Regions from separate parts of the Bacillus sp. JJ1562 genome, predicted to be linked through region 2. Evidence: riboswitches for the same ligand, from Rfam matches in the RefSeq annotation. Region 2 holds a riboswitch; the other holds the start of a gene.
What was found. Region 2 has a riboswitch for cobalamin ahead of V7097_RS05195 (ribonucleoside-diphosphate reductase subunit alpha). Riboswitches for the same ligand answer to the same signal wherever they lie in the genome.
Positions count from the first base shown of each region.

Region 1: it holds a riboswitch for cobalamin, as region 2 does, so the genes downstream of both, V7097_RS12035 (DUF4430 domain-containing protein) here and V7097_RS05195 (ribonucleoside-diphosphate reductase subunit alpha) in region 2, are expected to answer to the same signal.

Region 1 covers NZ_JBALOQ010000018.1:21,617-25,046, reverse strand. Annotated here, with positions in the region: gene V7097_RS12040 (ATP-binding protein) at 1-976, shown strand, start outside; cobalamin riboswitch at 1,332-1,532, shown strand; gene V7097_RS12035 (DUF4430 domain-containing protein) at 1,700-2,119, shown strand; gene V7097_RS12030 (ECF transporter S component) at 2,119-2,622, shown strand; gene sigX (RNA polymerase sigma factor SigX) at 2,735-3,286, shown strand; gene V7097_RS12020 (hypothetical protein) at 3,258-3,430, shown strand, end outside.
Region 2 covers NZ_JBALOQ010000007.1:75,362-78,791, reverse strand. Annotated here, with positions in the region: gene V7097_RS05205 (VOC family protein) at 1-281, opposite strand, end outside; gene V7097_RS05200 (GNAT family N-acetyltransferase) at 446-952, shown strand; cobalamin riboswitch at 1,050-1,245, shown strand; gene V7097_RS05195 (ribonucleoside-diphosphate reductase subunit alpha) at 1,526-3,430, shown strand, end outside.

The sequences.
Region 1 (3,430 bases), on a different contig from region 2:
TATAACGTTAAATCGTGATGGAACGATTTTGGTTACAAACCCACCTGCTGAACGCTTTCTTCAAGCTTGGTACTATCAGCAGGGCATGTATCAGGAAGTTGGTGAAGAGCTTCCACCAGAAGTAAAGGATTTATTTCAACGTGCCGTTTCCTTTGAAAAAGAGCAATTTATTGAAATTAGCCTTCAAGGAAGAACATGGGTTATTTTAATGAGTCCACTCTATAATCAGACATATATAAGAGGTGCAGTTGCCGTACTTCGTGATATGACGGAAGAGAGACGGTTGGACAAGCTACGTGAGGACTTCATTGCAAATGTTTCACACGAATTAAGAACACCGATTGCTATGCTACAGGGCTATAGTGAAGCGATTATGGATGATATTGCAAGCTCTGAAGAAGAGAGAAAAGAAATCACAAAGGTAATCTACGATGAGTCACTTCGAATGGGACGACTTGTCAACGAATTGTTAGACATAGCTAGAATGCAATCAGGTCATATTACATTGAATAAAGAAAATGTTGATTTTGATTCATTTATCAATCGTGTGATTCGAAAATTCCAAGGGTTAGCTAAGGAAAATTTAATTACCTTAACTGCGACAAAAGAAGAAGATATCGGTCAAATTTACATGGATACTGACCGTATTGAGCAGGTATTTACAAACTTGATTGACAACGCCATGAGACATACCGATGAAAATGGTAGAGTTGAGGTTCAAGTAACAGGGCAAGAAACATCTATTAAGGTCGATATTAGGGATACAGGATCTGGAATTCCTGAAGAAGATCTACCGTTTGTATTTGAACGCTTCTATAAGGCAGACAAAGCTAGAACGAGAGGGAAATCTGGTACTGGATTAGGACTTGCTATTGTAAAAAACATTATTGGTGCTCACAATGGAAATATTTCCGTCCACAGTAAGCTTGGTGAAGGAACGACATTTACATTCATAATCCCTCGAAAAAGTGAGTAATTTGAAAGAACGTGGCGAAGATTCTTGTTCCATAAGAAACATTTCTCTTGTAAATGAAAAATTCTTCTTGTAATATAAAGAATGTTAATAAAAATTTAATAACAAAAATCAGAATAATAGGTGTCAGAGGATGATGTTCTCATACTTTAAATGAAAGATCAAAAAGGAGGATGAAGAGGACCGAGAATTTCAAGGCGGCGCAGCTTTGAGTACCGGAGCGAGGCAACTGCTTGAGTTAACACCCTTGCAGCCTTGCGCTGAGGAATTGACTTCCAGAATAAACTAGTAGACGCAAGCGCATAACTAGTTATTCACCATGTACTTGGAGCAGTGTTCGAAGAAATTCGATGCGTCATATTCACCGCACTTTTTGAACATCCTTAAAGACTTAATAGGGAATCTGGTGTAAATCCAGAACTGCCCCCGCAACTGTAAAAGTGGACGAAATGAGTAGAACCACTGTATGAATGGATGGCAAACGTTGTTCATCATATGGGAAGGACTCAAAGTAGAATGAAGCTTTAGTCAGTAGACCTGCCTAATTCGTTCGTTTTTTAATAATTCTTCGGGGTGTAGGAATTAACAATAAAGCTATATGCTTTTTTGTTGTTTTTCCAAATTATCAACAAAGCTCACCCGATACGGTGGGCTTTTTATTTTGGTATCAAGTGATTAAAGCACTTTTACATACACAAACTATCTAACACAAAGGGGAACTAGATCATGAAAAAATTATTATTTGCATTACTATCATTGGGATTATTATTTGGATGCAGCAATGACCAACCTACAAATGATACATCAAACAATAACTCGTCAGAAAAGATCAATAAAGAAGAAAAAGCTGAAATTGTCACTGTTGTGATTTCTAAAAACAACGGAGAAGAAATCATTGAAGAAAAAGAAATCGAGATTGAAGCAGGAAAAGAAGTTACCGTTATGGACGTTATGCAGGAAAACTTTGAAATCGAAACACAATTTGATGGTGCATTTGTTGCCAGCATTAACGGAGTTGCGGGCAGTGAAGAAGAAAAAACATCTTGGTTTTATTCTGTAAATGGTGAAGAAGCAATGGTAGGAGCGAATGAATTTAAATTAGAGCCAGAAGATAAGATCGAATTTGACCTCCATAAGTGGGAATAATGAATTTATCAGTAAAAAACCTAACGCTTTTATCGATGCTAATCGCTTTGTCGGTTGTAGGTCGAATTATATTTACATTCCTTCCGAATGTACAACCCACGACTGCGATTATCATTATAACAAGCTTGTTTTTAGGACCAATTTACGGTGTGGTCGTTGCCGTATTTAGTGCGATATTATCAAATCTTGTTATGGGTATGGGCTTATGGACAATTGGACAAATCATTGCATGGGGGATTATTGGTTTAATCAGTGGTTCATTAAGAAAGTATCGCGACCAAATTCCAGTCGTTGTACTAGCCATCTATGCTGTGTTTTGTGGTTTTCTATATGGCTTCGTGATCTCAATTCCACTTTATTTATTTTCTGGTAAGTTCCTCGCTTATTATATAGCTGGACTACCATTTGACATGAGTCATGCAATCGGAAATGGAGTGTTTTTTCTCATACTTTATCCAATTTTAAGACTACTTTTCTTAAAAAATGTAATAATCGCAAAGTAAGGAAGAATATTACCAAAATATTCTTCCTTTTTTTATGAAAACATACTATATTTGGAGTGTAACTTTTTTTAGGAAACACTCGACTAATGAAATGAACGGGAGGATTTACAAAATGGATTCCTTATTTGAGGAACTATATGAAAAGTATCATCACGATGTCTTTTCCTTCTTATTTTATATGGTGAAAAATCGTGAACTGGCTGAAGATCTCGTTCAGGAAGTTTATATAAGAGTTTTAAAATCATATGATAGATTCGAAGGAAAAAGTAGTGAAAAAACATGGCTTTTTTCAATTGCACGACATGTTGCAATTGATTCATTTCGAAAACAAAAAGGTTGGAAACAAAGAATCATGGATTCCTTTGATTGGAGTAGCAAAGAAATAAAAGATTTTGCTCCACTCCCAGAAGAAATAGCATTACAAAATGAGCAAGTCCAGATGATGTATCGCTGCTTGGACCGTTGTACAACCGATCAACGCATGGTACTAATATTACGTTATATCCAATCTCTTTCGATTGCTGAGACTGCAGTGGCTTTAGGATGGACAGAAAGTAAGGTAAAAACAACTCAGCATAGAGCCCTTAAGGTTTTAAAGACCTATATGGAAGAATTTGGTGTAAAGGAGGGTGTAGATGATGAAAAAATCAGAGTGGAGCGATGAACAACTAGAGCAGATGCTATCGCAAATGCCAGGAATAAAAGACAACCGCAAGCCACAAGAGATTTATCAAAATATAACCCTTAAAATGAATAAGCGAAAGAAAAAGGTTTGGATTGTTCCAACCATTGCATCTATGGCAGCAGC
Region 2 (3,430 bases):
TTAGTAATTTCCTCCTCGCTTTCAAATTCGATTACGAGGGAGATATTGTTTCCGAAATTCACTGTTTGGTCGGGAGAGTCGTCAGACACCATTAGTAAGAAGTCGTTCTTTTTAAATTTACCATGGATAAGTCTGTCATTCGCCCACTCCTGAGTCTCATAACCCGCCTTGGCATATGTTTGAACATCCAAAATTTCACCATCAAATAATTCCTTGTAGTATTCCAAAGCTTCCTTTGCATTTCCATTAAACATTAAATACGGTGTTGCTTGCCCTTTCATTCGCATAACACTCCTTTGTAAAATTATTATCCAAAGCCATACACTATGATTTCTGATTCCTAAGGAAATCATACACTTTTGTATATTTTTTCCTCAAGTCCCATTATAATTAAATAAAACGAAAAACACAAGAACAAATGTTCTGAAAAAGGGGTGGAATTATGATGATCAGAAAGCTTATACCAGAGGATGCCGAGGGCTATTGGAAGCTCCGATTAAAAGCATTAACAACGGATCCGGAAAGCTTTTTAGTTACGTATGAAGAAGCAATAATGAAAGAAAATCCAATTGAAGATTACAAGAAAAGCTTTCAATCTCAAGAGTTACTTACGCTTGGTGCATTCGAAGAAGAAAATTTAGTTGGAATGGTAACATTAATCAGAGAAACACGTCAAAAGATAAGGCATAAAGCTAATATCGTAGCGATGTATGTTGATAATCAAAAAAGAGGAAGGGGAATTGCCAATGATTTGCTAAATGAAGCAATCAAAGTGGCTAAAAATATGCCTGACATCGAACAACTTTATTTAACGGTAGATGCAGAAAATACACCAGCAAAGGAACTATATAAAAAACTAGGATTTCAAAAATTTTCTGTTGAAGTAAAGGCTATCAAATTTAACGGACAGTATCGTGACGAAGAGCATATGGTATTATTTCTTGAGAAATAATTGTCAAAATTTGTCTTGCTAAAAGTGGAGTAGTCACTTATTATTAAATGTAATAGCATATATTGATGTGATTTTGTGTTATATAACTACATATTGTGTTTTACCTTAAGAAAAAGATGCCATTGGGCTTAATAGGGAATCTGGTGAAAATCCAGAACTGCCCCCGCAACTGTAAATGCTGACGAAATGAACAGGCCACTGTATAAGTTAACTTCAAGTAGGTACTTATATGGGAAGGGTTCAAAGTAGAGTGATGCATAAGTCAGGAGACCTGTCTTTTCTTATGATGTTTCACCTTCTTCGGGGATTGGGAAGATGAAACGGTGGCGACAGGTAGGGCTCTTTATTTTTGCTCTCTTGATGTTATCGTTTCATCCGCTCAATTTCATTGGGCGGATTTTTTAATTTTATTCAGTGGGCGTTTTAACCCCCACTAAATAAAATTAAAGCCTCCGGCGGATGCCACGATTTTTCAAAGGGAATTTTTCGGGCAAGCTCGAAAAAAAATCGGGCGCAAATACGCCAAGGCGCATTTGATTGAGTAGCGAAAAAATTGTAAGGGAGAGAAATAAATTGAATATCACAACACATGAGGAAATGAATTCAGTTCTACGCTCGCTTGATTATGCAGAAAGTACCTATCAGCTCGACACAACCGAAATAAGAAACAAACTACAAGGAATAAATTTATCTGAATTTGAAGCGAACCAACATGCTCTAATTTATTCCTTAAACAAAATTGCCATGGATCAGCCAAACTGGACATACTTAGCGGCTCATCTCTATTTAAATGAACTTTATGAAAAAGCTGCTACAAATCGAAGCTATGATAGCAAGTTAAAATACGGTAGTTTTTATGATTTACTCCAAGAACTAACAACAAAAGGAATTTACTCTACTGAACTACTAGACTCCTATACAAAGGACGAAATTGCTGAGCTCGGAAAGCTTATTGACCCTGCTAAAGATCATCTATTTACATATATAGGTTTATTTTTACTAGCCGACCGTTATCTTGCCAGAGACTATGAACGTAATATTTATGAACTTCCTCAGGAGCGTTTCATGATGATAGCCATGACTTTAATGCAACATGAAAAAAGAGGTGTAAGGCTCGAGTACGTCAAAGAAGCCTACTGGGCATTGAGTAATTTGTATATGACCGTTGCAACTCCAACACTATCAAATGCGGGCAAAAGCTTTGGCCAGTTGTCCTCTTGTTTTATTGATACAGTTGAAGACTCACTTGATGGTATTTATTTAAATAACTGGGATATTGCTAGATTATCAAAAGATGGAGGAGGCATAGGGGTCTATTATGGTAAGGTTCGCGCATTAGGCTCCGACATTAAAAAATTTAAAGGGAATTCTTCCGGTGTAGTTCCATGGATTCGTCTAATCAATGATACAGCAGTTAGTGTTGACCAATTAGGCCAACGCCAAGGAGCAATTGCGATCTATCTCGATCTATTCCATAAAGATATGATGAATGGTTTTCTAGATTTAAAAACGAATAACGGAGACGAACGTCGGAAGGCCCATGATATTTTTACAGGGGTATCAGTTCCAGATCTATTTATGAAAAAGCTACAAGAGGTAGATGAGAATGGAAGAAGCAATGGGGAGTGGCACACCTTTTGTCCACATGAAGTAAAGCAAATCATGGTATGGAAGGATGAGAACGGGAATCCGTTAGGTCTTGAAGATTTTTATGACGAAGAAGATGAAAAATACTTCACTCAAAAATATTTGGAAGCCGTCAATCATCCACTTTTACCACGTAAATCCTATCGAGCAATGGATGTCATGGCGCGAATCATGATTGCACAGTTAGAAACTGGGACACCGTATATGTTCTATCGTGATGAAGTAAACCGTCAAAATCCAAACAAGCATCTTCTAGGAAAAGGACGAACTTCGATATTTTGTAGTAATTTATGCACGGAAATTGCTCAAAATATGTCAGCAACAGGGATTACGAAGGAATATATCGATGATGAAGGAAATATTGTGATCATTCGAAAGCCTGGTGATTTTGTGGTTTGTAATCTTTCATCTATTAATCTACCAAGGGCGGTCCATAAGGATGTACTTGAACGATTAATTCGCATCCAGGTTAGAATGCTAGATAATGTCGTAGATTTAAATACTATTTCGGTCAAACAAGCAGATATCACAAATAAAAAGTTCCGTGCGGTGGGCTTAGGTACTTTTGGCTGGCATCATCTTTTAGCGTTAAAGGGAATTTACTGGGAATCGGATGAGGCTGTTCAATATGCAGATAAGCTCTACGAGGACATTGCTTATTATGCGATTCAATCCTCAATGGAGCTTGCTAACGAAAAAGGAGCTTATCCGAAATTTAAAGGATCTGAGTGGGATACGGGAACTTATTTTTCTCGAAGAAGGTATGCTTCTGAGCGATGGAATAAGCTTAAAGCAAAGGTTTCTCAGAACGGATTAAGGAATGGCTGGCTC